One region of the Barrientosiimonas endolithica genome, then DNA from elsewhere that is predicted to be linked to it. Evidence: riboswitches for the same ligand, from Rfam matches in the RefSeq annotation. Region 1 holds a riboswitch; each other region holds the start of a gene.
What was found. Region 1 has a riboswitch for thiamine pyrophosphate ahead of thiM (hydroxyethylthiazole kinase). Riboswitches for the same ligand answer to the same signal wherever they lie in the genome.
Positions count from the first base shown of each region.

Region 2: linked by a shared signal. The riboswitch ahead of thiC (phosphomethylpyrimidine synthase ThiC) and the one ahead of thiM (hydroxyethylthiazole kinase) in region 1 are both predicted to bind thiamine pyrophosphate.
Region 3: linked by a shared signal. The riboswitch ahead of QUE40_RS18070 (MFS transporter) and the one ahead of thiM (hydroxyethylthiazole kinase) in region 1 are both predicted to bind thiamine pyrophosphate.

Region 1 is NZ_AP027735.1:2,344,774-2,348,975, forward strand. It holds gene QUE40_RS11885 (carbohydrate ABC transporter permease) at 1-164, shown strand, start outside; gene thiD (bifunctional hydroxymethylpyrimidine kinase/phosphomethylpyrimidine kinase) at 216-1,061, opposite strand; gene thiE (thiamine phosphate synthase) at 1,145-1,678, opposite strand; partial or broken gene thiM (hydroxyethylthiazole kinase) at 1,791-2,620, opposite strand; TPP riboswitch at 2,612-2,735, opposite strand; gene QUE40_RS11905 (glycoside hydrolase family 13 protein) at 2,795-4,202, opposite strand, start outside.
Region 2 is NZ_AP027735.1:1,480,097-1,484,298, reverse strand. It holds gene QUE40_RS07475 (hypothetical protein) at 65-856, shown strand; gene QUE40_RS07470 (hypothetical protein) at 1,239-2,066, shown strand; TPP riboswitch at 2,349-2,459, shown strand; gene thiC (phosphomethylpyrimidine synthase ThiC) at 2,537-4,202, shown strand, end outside.
Region 3 is NZ_AP027735.1:3,570,233-3,574,434, reverse strand. It holds gene QUE40_RS18075 (AMP-binding protein) at 1-301, shown strand, start outside; gene QUE40_RS18070 (MFS transporter) at 335-1,552, opposite strand; TPP riboswitch at 1,633-1,740, opposite strand; gene QUE40_RS18065 (peptide MFS transporter) at 1,852-3,348, shown strand; gene QUE40_RS18060 (hypothetical protein) at 3,438-3,572, opposite strand; gene QUE40_RS18055 (MalY/PatB family protein) at 3,569-4,202, opposite strand, start outside.

The sequences.
Region 1 (4,202 bases):
TGCTCTCCCAGGGCATGGCCGGGTTCGCCTCGTCCGCGGGCTACGCCGTCAACTTCGGTGCGCTGTTCGCGGCCGTCGTCATCACCGTGGTGCCCGTGCTCGTCGTGTACGTCATCTTCCAGCGACAGCTGCAGGGCTCGCTCTCCCAGGGGATGCTGAAGTAACAAGCCGGTCGAGTAGCCGCGAGGAACGAGCGGCGTATCGAGACCCCGCCCTCACCACCACTGGTGGAAGTGGTGCACCGGCCCGGAGCCGTGACCGATCTGCAGGTCGCGCCCGGCCTCGAGCCCAGCGGTGAGGTAGGCACGCGCGTCGGCGACCGCCCGCACCCAGTCGCCGTCGCGCTGCGGCAGCAGCGCCGCGATCGCGGCCGAGAGCGTGCACCCGGTGCCGTGCGTGTGCGGGGTGTCGACCCGCGGCTGGCGCAGCACGTGCTGCCCGTCGGAATCGGCGTAGACGTCGACCGCCTCCGGACCCGACCCGTGACCACCCTTCACCAGCACCCGCGGGATGCCGAGCTCGAGCAGCGAATCTGCCTGTCGCTGCTGGTCTTCCAGCGACTCGGCGACCTCTGTGCCGAGCAGGACCGCCGCCTCGTACAGGTTAGGGGTGACCAGGTCGGTGTGCGGTGCCAGACGGCGTACGGCATCGACCGCGTCGTCGTCGAGCAGCCGGCTCCCGCTCGTGGACACCATGACCGGGTCGAGCACGACCGGGCAGTCGAGCAGGTCGTCGACCGCCGCCGTCACGGCCTCGACGATCGGCGCGCTGGCCAGCATCCCGATCTTGGCGGCGTCCAGCCGCACGTCGTCGACGAGCGTCGCGACCTGCTCGCGCACGAACTCCGGCGGCACCGGGTGCACGCCCGTCACGCCCTGGGTGCTCTGCGCCGTGAGCGCGGTCAGCACCGCGCAGCCGTAGGCACCCAGCGCGCTGAACGACTTCAGGTCGGCCTGGATCCCGGCGCCGCCCGACGGGTCGCTCCCCGCGATCGTCAGCGCGACCGGCGGACGCGAACCACCCTCGCCCGCACCCTGCGCTGCGCGCTCCTCGCCGCTCACATTGTCTGTCGCGCTCGGTCGCACTCCGCTCCGGGCGCGTGCTCGTCCCTCGCCCGCACCCTGCGCTGCGCGCTCCTCGCCGCTCATAGCGCAATCCCTGTCTCCCACGCCGCGCGCAGGCGGGTCGCCTCGCCGCGCGGGTCGAGGCGGCCGCAGATCGCGCTGACCACCGCGACGCCGGAGATGCCGGACGTGCGCAGCTGCGGGACCTCGTCGACCCCGATCCCCCCGATCGCCACGCTCGGCAGCTCGGTGGCCTGGGCGATCGTGCGCACGCCCGCGGGCAGCAGCGGCGGCACCGTCACCTGCTTGGTGGCCGTCGGCCAGGCCGGGCCGATGCCGAGGTAGTCGACCTCGCCCGACTCCGCTGCGGCACGGGCCTGCTCGACGGTCTGCACCGACTGCCCGAGCCACCGGTCGGGGCCGATCAGCTCGCGCGCCTTGACCGGGTCGAGGTCGTCCTGACCGACGTGCGCCCCGGCCGCGCCGATCTCCTCGACCAGGTGCACCCGGTCGTTGATCAGCAGCGGCACCCCGGTCGGGGCGAGCGCCGCGACCAGGTCGCGGCCGAGGGCCACGACGTCGGCGTCGGACGCGTCGGGCTCACGCAGCTGCACGAGCGACACTCCCCGGTCGTCGCCGCCACGACGGTGTCGACGAGCCGCCCGCGGCCGGTCAGCTCGCTGCTCGTGACCAGATACAGCGACAGGTCGGGGACCCCGCGCCCGCTCACGCCAGCACCACGCGGTCAGCGAGCGCGTCGGGCTCGAGCGCGCTGAGCTCGTCGAGCAGGTTGACCGCGAACGACCCTGGGCCGCTTGCGGATTCGGCTGCGACGTCAGCGGCGACGGTGAGCGTCGCGGTCGCCGCGACGGCGGCGACGAACGGGTCGTCGGTGACACCGGCGTACGCCGACATCAGCGCACCCAGCGCGCAGCCCACTCCGGTCACCCTGGTCATCAGCTCGTTGCCGTTGCGCACGCGCGCGAGCCGGTCCTCGTGGACGATGTGGTCGACGGCGCCGCTGACCGCGACGACCGGGCCGGACAGCGACAGGCCGCGCGCGGGCAGGGTCGCCTGCTCCGGGGCATCGAGCGAGTCGACCCCGCGGCCGCCTCCCCCGCCGGCCACCGCGAGCACCTCGCTGGCGTTGCCGCGGACGATGGCGGGCTTGCCCGACGACAGCAGCTCGTGCACCAGCGACGTGCGCCAGCGCAGCGAGCCCACCGCGACCGGGTCGAGCACCCAGGGGTGCCCGCCTCGTCGGCGGCCCTGGCCGCCACCTTCATCGCCTCGGCGGTCGACTCGGTCAGCGTGCCGACGTTGATCAGCACCCCGTCGGCGACCGCGGCGAAGTCGCCGGCCTCGCGCGGGTTGTCCACCATCGCCGGCGCGGCGCCGACGGCGAGCAGCACGTTGGCGGTCCAGCCGGTGACGACGGAGTTGGTGAGGCACTGCACGAGCGGCGCCCGCTCGCGCAGCGCGGCGAGCGCCTCGGCGAGGTCGGCTGGGCCGACGTCCGCGCGGGTCGTGGTGGGCTCGGACTGGGTGGTCGACATCGTTGACGTCCCTTCGCTAGTACGACCTAGATCAGGTGCGACGGGTGTGATCTCAGCCGTGCCGAGCCGAGGCTCTCGCCTCTCCGTCCCTGGCACAGCACCCCGCGTCGTGTGTCCTCGACCCTAACCCGGGGGTGCGGCCTGCGCCTCACCCCCGGGTGGTCGTCCCACCGCTCAGACCGCGGTGCGCACCCAGGCGGTGGCCTCGCCCGGCAGCCGGCCGTCGACGAGCGGACGGGTGGTGAGCACCACCTCGCCCGCGGGGAGCTCGGCCGGCTCGGTGCCGAAGGTCGTCACCACGTGCCAGCCGCCGGGGCGCGAGAAGTGCAGCACCCCCTCGGGCGCGGGCTCCCAGGTGAGCTCCTCGTCGGTCTGCAGCTGCGCGCGCAGCGCCAGGGCGCGGCGGTAGAGCTCCAGCGGAGCCTCCGGGTCGCCCGACTGGGCCTCCACGGAGACCGCCCCGAACGACTCCGGCTGGGGCAGGTGCGCGGCCGAGCTGCCGAAGCCGTACGACGGGCCGGTGGTCGACCACGGCAGCGGCACCCGGCAGCCGTCGCGGCCGATCTGCTCGCCGCCGGTGCGCAGGAAGGTCGGGTCCTGGCGCCGGTCCTGCGGGATGGCCGCGACCTCCTCGAGCCCGAGCTCCTCGCCCTGGTAGAGGTAGGCCGAGCCGGGCAGCGCGAGCATGAACGCGGTCGCCGCGCGGGCCCGGCGCGCCCCGACCTGCGGGTCGATGGCCGGCGTGGTCCCGCCCGAGCGCAGCCACTCGTTCGCGAAGCGGACCATCACGTCGGCGCTGGCCGCGGTGTCCTTGCCCTGCAGCGCGTAGCGGGTGGGGTGGCGCACCACGTCGTGGTTGGACAGCACCCACGTGGTCGACGACCCCGAGGCCGCCGCCTGGGCCAGGTTGTCGGTGACGACCTCGCGGAAGGCCGTGGCGTCGAAGTCGGCCTCGAGCAGGTCGAAGTTGAACGCCTGGCCCAGCCCCTGCGGGCTGGCGTAGCGCGCCCGTCGCTCCGGCGTGGCGACCCACGCCTCGGCCACGGCCGTGCGCGGCGGGTCGTAGCTGTTCAGCACCTGCCGCCAGTCGGCGTAGATCTCGTGCACCTCGTCGCGGTCCCACATCGGGTGCTCGCCGGTGCCGGCCTCGAGCGCGAGCAGCTCGGCGTGGGTGGGCAGCTGCTCCGGCAGGTCCTTGGCGAGCCCGTGCGCGACGTCGACCCGGAACCCGTCGACCCCGCGGTCGCTCCAGAAGCGCAGCGTCGTGAGGAAGTCCTCGCGCACCTCCTGGTTGGCCCAGTTGAGGTCGGGCTGCTCGGGGGCGAAGTAGTGGTGGTACCACTGCCCGTCGCCCATCGGGTGCCACGCGGGGCCACCGAAACCGGACTCCCAGTCCGACGGCGGCAGCTCGCCGTCCTCGCCGCGCCCGTCGCGGATGACGTAGCGGTCGCGGGCCGGCGACCCCTTCGGCGCGGCCAGCGCCTCCTGGAACCAGGCGTGCCGGTCGCTGGTGTGGTTGGGGACGATGTCGACGATGACCTTGATCCCGGCTGCGTGCAGCGCGGCGACCAGCTCGTCGAAC
Region 2 (4,202 bases), 860 kb from region 1:
GTGAGGACCAACGCGCGCGACGGGGGCAAGGAGCGTGCGGACCGAGTTCCAGGAGGGGAACCCCATGCAGTCAGTCATGAAGCTGCGCGCCGGCCTCGTCGCCGTCGCCGCCACCGCCACGCTCGGCGTCGGCGGGCTCGCGGTCGCCACGGCTACCGCCGCGCCCGTCACCCCGGTCGCGCAGGAGACGATCGGCGAGCGGCACCCGAACTGTGAAGGACTGATCAAGAGCCTCCGTCCCGGCTCGACGATCCCTGAAAGTGGTGAGGTCTGGATCAAGTCCGGCCAGAACCACTACAACATCGGATACCAGGAGGCTGGCTGGCCGATCCCTCGGTCGTACGACATCCCCGGTGACAAGACGCGCGACGTGTCGCATGTGGATGTCTGCCCGACCACACCGACCACCACCACGACGACGTCCACGTCGACCACGACCTCGACGAGCACGTCGACGTCCACCTCGACCAGCACCTCGACGAGCACCAGCCCGACCAGCTCGCCGACGTCACCGTGCACCTGCGAGCCGACGGAGACCCGGACCGGAACCCACACGCCCACCGGCACGGAGACCCCCACCGGGACGGAGACCCCGACGGGAACCCACACCCCCACGGGCACCGGGACGCACACCCCGACCGGCACCGGCACGGGCACGCCGCCCATGCCGACCGGAACCGACACCCCGACCGGCATGCCGCCGGCCCCGGGTGAGCCCAGCGGCCCGATCGTCAGCACCGGCGTCGTCGGCGACGGCCCGAACGCTGCCGCGCTCGCCGCCGCTGGCATCGCCACCGCTGGCGCAGTCACCGGCGCCGGAGTCTTCCTGCGTCGTCGCCTCACCGACGAGGGCTGAGCCGGGACCCGGCGTGAGGGGCTGATGCCCTGAAGCGCCCTGCAGCTCCTGCGCCTACCCCCGTCCGGCGCAGTCTGCAGCAGCAGGACGGACCCGCCTGGTCGCGAGGATCACCCGATCCCCGCGACCGGGCGGCCCGTGCCGGACCGACACCGTCCAGCCGTCCGTCGAACACCGCCAGACCGGCCCCCAGCCAGGCCCCCGGCCCCGAGGACTGCACCCCCAGCGTGGACGTACCTCCCGCCTGATCTTTCACTTTCCGCCACTTCCCGAAAACTCCCAGCCTTCCGAGCCGCGGCCCGCATAGCGTGCAGGCAGCGCGTGTCCTGCGGGGGAATTTCGGCAGCGCGCGTCCGGAAGTTCAACCAGGGAGGGAACACCCATGCAGTCACTCGTGAAGCCGCGCTTCGCACTCGCCACCGCGGGCGCCATCGCCTGCCTCGGCATCGGCAGCCTGGCGTCGGCCAGCGCCGACCCGACCGAGGGGCCCGACCCCTCGGCGACCACGACCGCCACCAGCACCGAGACCGCCACCGCGACCGGCCCGGCCGGCAACAACGGCACGCTCAAGGTGCACGAGCTCGGCACGCCCGCCGGCACCGAGAGCAACGACCCGAAGAGCTGCGCGTTCAACCTCGAGGGCTTCGGCTTCGACCCGAACCAGTCCGGCTCGATCGAGATCGTGCCGCAGGGCGGCGACAGCGACACCGAGGACTCGGTCTCGCTGAGCATCACCACCGACGAGAACGGCGTGGGCTCGACGGTCTACATCAACGCCGACCCCGAGGGCGAGGACGACGGTCTGACCCTCGACAACGGCCACTACAAGGTCACGATGTACGACGCCGACGGCAACGAGATCAAGGTCAAGTCCAAGGTCTTCAAGCTCGACTGCGAGCCGACCACGCCGGAGCCGACCGAGACCCCGGAGCCCACCGAGACGCCCGAGCCGACCGACACGCCCGAGCCGACGGACACCCCGGAGCCCACCGACACCCCGGAGCCCACGGACACCCCGACGGGCACCGAGACCAGCACCCACCCGCCGACCGGCACCAACCCCGGTCAGCCCACCGGCCCGGTCGTCAGCACCGGTGTCGTCGGTGAGGGCCCCAGCGGTGCCGCGCTCGCTGCCGGCGGGATCGCCACCCTCACCGCGATCACCGGCGCCGGGGTCTTCCTGCGTCGCCGGCTGAGCGACGAGGGCTGAGCCACAACGGTTGGGCCGGCGCAGCCGAGCCCACCCGGGTGAGCCGGTGAGCTGAGCCAGCCGATGCCGGCTCGGCCTCCGGCCACCCAGACCGCCCGGTCGAGCGGACCACGCGTCCGCCCGGCCGGGCGGTCTGCTGTGCGGCGGGCGAGCCTGCGCCTCGCCCGCCTCGCGGTCTGCTGTGAGTCATCCGCTGTCCGCCATATGAGGACACCGCCGTCACCACCACGGCCGGTGAGGTAGCGTCGCCCACGTCGGCTCCGAGAGCCGGCACAGCAAGTGAATGTCCCTCGCGGGAGTCCGGCGCACCGGGCTGAGAGGGGGCTGATGCGGCCCCGACCGTCCAACTTGATCCGGGTCATGCCGGCGCAAGGAGCAGTGGTCGATGAGACGCACACCGCATTCCCTTGTCGCAGACCCGCCGACCCCGGCGGGCGCCGTGGCGTGCCGCCGCAAGGAGGCGCACCACCATGTCGACACCATCCCCCACCGACGCCACCACCGATCGCCGCACCCGGCCTGCCGGGCCGGAGACCACCGATGCCGCCCCCGGCCGGCGCAAGGTCCACGAGACCGGTCCTGACGGTCTCGCGGTGCCCCGCACCGAGGTGACCCTGTCGGACTCCCCCGGCACCGGCGAGACCAACGCCCCGTTCCGGCTCTACGACACCTCCGGCCCCGGCTCCACGCCCGAGGTCGGGCTGCCCGCCCACCGCGCGGAGTGGATCCGCGCACGGGAGGACGTGGAGTCGTACGCCGGTCGTCCCCGCGACCTCGCCGACGACGGGCGCGGCGCGCAACGGCGTGGCGCCGCGAGTCAGGAGTGGCAGGGCGAACGGCGAGAACCGTTGCGTGCCAAGCCTTCTCGCCGCGTGACGCAGATGCACTACGCCCGGCGCGGCATCGTCACGCCCGAGATGCGCTTCGTCGCGGCGCGCGAGCAGTGCGACGTCGAGCTGGTGCGCCAGGAGGTTGCCGAGGGACGCGCGATCATCCCGGCCAACATCAACCACCCCGAGACCGAGCCGATGATCATCGGCCGCAGGTTCCTGGTGAAGGTCAACGCCAACATCGGCAACTCCGCGGTGACCAGCTCGATCGCCGAGGAGGTCGACAAGCTGACCTGGGCCACCACGTGGGGAGCCGACACCGTCATGGACCTCTCGACCGGCGACGACATCCACACGACCCGCGAGTGGATCGTGCGCAACTCCCCCGTGCCGATCGGCACCGTCCCGATCTACCAGGCGCTGGAGAAGGTCGACGGCAACGCAGAGGACCTCACCTGGGAGGTCTACCGCGACACGGTCATCGAGCAGTGCGAGCAGGGCGTCGACTACATGACCGTGCACGCCGGCGTGCTGCTGCGCTACGTCCCGCTCACCGTCAACCGGGTCACCGGCATCGTCAGCCGCGGCGGCTCGATCATGGCCGGCTGGATGCTCGCCCACCACGAGGAGAGCTTCCTCTACACCCACTTCGACGAGCTGTGCGAGATCTTCGCGCAGTACGACGTCGCGTTCAGCCTCGGCGACGGGCTGCGCCCCGGCAGCACCGCCGACGCCAACGACGAGGCCCAGCTGTCCGAGCTGCGCACCCTCGCCGAGCTGACCCAGCGCGCCTGGGAGCACGACGTGCAGGTGATGGTCGAGGGGCCGGGGCACGTGCCGCTGCACCTGGTCGAGGAGAACGTACGCCTGGAGCAGGACTGGTGCCACGGCGCGCCGTTCTACACGCTCGGCCCGCTGGTCACCGACATCGCCCCGGGGTATGACCACATCACCTCGGCCATCGGCGCGGCCACGATCGCGATGCACGGCACCGCCATGCTGTGCTACGTCACGCCGAAGGAGCACCTCGGGCTGCCCGACCGCGACGACGTGAAGACGGGCGTGATCACCTACAAGCTCGCCGCGCACGCCGCCGACGTCGCCAAGGGCCACCCGGGCGCGCGGGCGTGGGACGACGCGCTGTCGAAGGCCCGGTTCGAGTTCCGCTGGGAGGACCAGTTCAACCTCTCGCTCGACCCCGACACCGCCCGCTCGATGCACGACGAGACGCTGCCGGCGGACGCGGCCAAGACGGCGCACTTCTGCTCGATGTGCGGCCCGAAGTTCTGCAGCATGCGGATCAGTC
Region 3 (4,202 bases), 1.2 Mb from region 1:
GCCCGCACCCGACTCGGTGCGCCTGGCCGTGCCGAAGGCGTACGTCGCGGTCGCCTCCGGTCACGAGCCGGACGCCGCGACGGCCGAGTCGATCCTGCGGCACGCCCGCGAGCGGCTCGCGCCGTGGCAGCGGGTGCGGCGCATCGAGTTCTTCGAGCTGCCGAAGACCATCAGCGGCAAGATCCGCCGCGTCGAGCTGCGCCAGCGCGAGGCCGACAACCCTTCCGACGAGCCCCGCGAGAACGGCCTCATCGGCGACGGCCGGGAGTGGCGCGACGACGAGTTCGGCCTGCGCGGCTGACCCGACCGCACGCCGGGATCAGCCCGATGAGGGTCAGGCGAGCGGGGCGCGACGGTCGGTCTCGGGGCCGGCCAGCGCACCCACCACCAGCAGCAGCGCGGCGACCGCGAGCACCAGCCGCACCGCGACCTCGGCGCCCAGCGCCTCCTGCAGCGGCGGCAGCCAGAACGGGTAGAGCGCCGGCAGCACGATCGACAGCGAGTAGCCCACGCCGTAGCCGCTGGAGCGCACCTGCGCCGGGAACCGCTCGGCCAGGTAGGCGCCGACCGGCCCGTACGCCGTCACGGTCACCACCTGCAGGGCGGCGGCGCCGAGCACCACCACGGCGAGCGACCGCGACGCCCCGGTGAGCGCGTGCGCGAGCGGGGCGAGCAGCACGGCCGCCGCCCCGAACGCCACGAAGAACGCCCGTCGACCGGTGCGCCGCGACAGCTCGCCCGCGGCGAGCATCGTCACCGCCGACACCAGCGTCGCGATCAGCATGACGAACGGCACCGTGGCGGGGTCGAGCGCGGTGGACGCCCGCAGCTCACCGGTCAGCACCGGCACGGCCATCTGGGTGAACAGCCACAGCCCGGTCATCAGCACGAAGACCTGCCACAGCTGCCGGCGCCACTGCCCGATCACGATGTCCCGCAACGGGTTCGGGCGTCGCTCGGCTCGCTTCCAGGCCGGCGCGTCGGAGACCCCGCGGCGGTAGTAGAGCAGCATCGCGGCCGCCAGCAGCGCACCCACGGCGAACGGGACGCGCCAGGCCCAGTCGGCGTACGCGTCGACGCCGAGCACCTCGACGAGCGTCAGCGTCAGCGCGGCGATCGAGGCGTTGGCCAGCGGCGACATCGCCATGACGGCGCCGCTCAGGCCGCCGCGCCGCTCAGGCCGCGACCACTCCATCGCCAGTGGGATGGCCGCGGTGTACTCACCTCCCAGGAAGATGCCGCCGAGGAACCGCAGCGCCACGAACGCCCAGAGCGTCGCCGCCCCGAGCGTGGTGTGCCCCGGCACCAGCGCGATCGCCGCCGTGGTCGCCGCGATGCCCGCGATCGCGATGCGGGTCGTGCTGGTGCGGCCGCGGCGGTCGGCGACCGCGCCGAAGATCGCGGCGCCCAGCGGCCGGCCGAGCAGCGTGGCCACGAACACCAGGCCCGTCTGGGCCGCGGTGCTGCCCGGCCCGAGCACCCGGTCGCTGACCGGGGCGAGGGCGATCACGGGCAGGAAGATGTCGACCTGGTCGACGTAGTTGCCGAGCATCCCGCCGCGGGTCGCCCGCCTCCGGGCAGGGCTGTCCGGCGTGAATCTCGTTCTGGCAGAAGCGATCTGCGACACGGCAGACGACGGCATCGGAGTCTCCCTTCGGCGGCATGACCCGCATCAGGTGTGACGGTCGGCGCGGCAGCAGCGCCCTCTCAGCCCCTCCTGGGACTCCCGCGATGGATGTGCGAAGTGACCACCAGCGTACGACCCGACAGGAGTGCCCTAGGAACGCGCCGTACGGTGGACGGCGGCTTTCGGGCCCCCAAGTCCAGAATCGAAAGGCAAGTGACCTGAGCATGTCGGCCACCCCCACCGACACCGGGGCGACTCCCGCCGAGAAGACCTTCCTCGGCCACCCGCGCGGACTCGCGACCCTCTTCAACGTCGAGCTGTGGGAGCGCTTCTCCTACTACGGGATGCGCGCCATCCTGCTCTACTACCTCGTCGACACGGCCGCGAACGGCGGGCTGGGGCTCGACGACACGTTGGGCGAGGCGGTGGTCGCGACGTACGGCGCCGCGGTCTACCTGCTGTCGATCATCGGCGGCTGGCTCGCCGACCGGATGATCGGCGCGCGCCGGTCCGTGCTCTACGGCGGCCTCATCATCATGGCCGGCCACCTGTCGCTGGCCGTCCCCGGCGCCGGCTTCTCCTGGCTCGGCATCGCACTCGTCGCCCTCGGCACCGGTCTGCTGAAGCCGAACGTCTCCACCATGGTCGGACACCTCTACACCGACCGCGACCCGCGCCGCGACGCCGGCTTCTCGATCTTCTACGTCTCCATCAACATCGGCGCGTTCTTCGCCCCGTTCGTGGTGGCCTTCCTGCGCAACCGCTGGGGATACCACGCCGGCTTCTCCGCGGCAGCCGTCGGCATGGGCATCGCGCTGGTGCTCTACTACCTCGGCCGCAAGCGGCTGGACCCCGACAGCGACAAGGCTCCGAACCCGGTCGACGAGACGGCGCGGCGCCGCGCCGGGCTGATCGGACTCGGCGTCGTCGCCGGTGTCGCGGTGCTCATCGGCCTGCTCCGCGTCGTGCGCGGTGGCTATGCCGCCGCCGTCATCGACACGGTGGCGCTGCTGTCGGTCGCCGCCTCGGTCACGTACTTCGTCGTGATGTTCCGCAGCAAGCGAGTCACCCCGACCGAGCGACGCCACCTGCGGGCCTACCTCCCGATGTGGATCGCCGCGGTGCTGTTCTGGATGATCTTCGAGCAGGCCGCGACCAAGATGGCGACCTTCGCCGCGCGGCGCACCGACCTGGACTCGCTGGGCTTCCGCTTCGAGGAGGAGTGGTTCCAGTCGATCAACCCGATCACCATCACCCTCCTCGCACCGCTGTTCGGTCTGCTGTGGCTGGCCCGCTCCGGCAAGTTCCCGAGCACGCCGATGAAGTTCGCGATGGGTGTGGCCATCGCGGGAATCTCGTTCGTGCTGCTGGGAATCGCCGCGAACTACTACGAGGGCCCGACCGCCCCGGTGTGGGTGCTCGGCGGCGTGTTCGTCGTGCAGACGCTCGGTGAGCTGTGCCTGTCGCCGGTCGGTCTCTCGGCCACGACAGTGCTGGCCCCGAAGGCGTTCGCGTCGCAGGCGATGGCGCTGTGGTTCCTGTCGTCGGCGACCGGTCAGTCGATCGCCGCGCAGGCCATCCGGCTCACCGACGACACCCCCGACGCGCAGTTCTTCACGGTGCTCGGCGTCATCGCCGTCGCGTTCGGTGTGGTGCTCGCGCTGCTGTCGCCGTGGGCGCACCGGCAGATCGCCGACGCCGAGCCCGAGGTGGCCCGGTAGGGCGGTCGCCGGGGTCTCGATACGCGCTCGTTCCTCGCGCTACTCGACCGGCTTGGTTCACGCGCTGCTCGACCGGCTTGGTTCGCGCGCTACTCGACCGGCTCGAGCGCGGCGGCCATGCGGTCGACGGCGGCGGTGATCACCTCGGGCGAGGTGCCGAGGTTGAAGCGCACCCACCCGGCGCCCTGGTCGGGGTCGTACCAGGTGCCCGCGCTGACGATCACACCCCGCGCCGGAACGTCGCGGCCGGGTCGTCGACGCCCAGCCCCCGGCAGTCGAGCCAGGCGAGGAAGGTCGCCTGGCTCGGCACCGGGCGTACGTCGGGGAGGCGCTGCGCGAGCAGCTCACCCAGCAGCCGGCGCCGGTCGGCCAGCTCGCCGAGCAGCTGGTCGAGCCACGGCCCGCCGTGGTCGTACGCCGCGGTCGCCGCGATCACCCCGAGGTGGTTGGCGCCGTGCGTCAGCACCTCGGGCAGCGCCGCGAGACGCTCCTTGGCGTCGGGCCCGGCGAACGCCAGCGCCGCCTTGATCCCGGCCAGGTTGAACGCCTTCGACCCGCTCATCAGGGCGACGCCGCGGGCGGCCTCGGGCAGGCTCAGGTACGGCGTGTACGTCGTTCCCGGCTGCACGAGCGGCGCGTGAATCTCGTCCGACAGCACCAGGATCCGGCGTTCGTCGGCCAGCCGCGCGAGCGCCCGCAGCTCGTCGGCGGTGTGCACCGTGCCGGTCGGGTTCTGCGGGTTGCACAGCACGTATGCCCCGCCCGGCCCGGCCTCGACGAACGCCCGGTCGAGCGCGTCGAGGTCGAGCCGCAGGTCGGCGCCGAGCGGCGCCTTCACCAGGCGCCGATCGGTG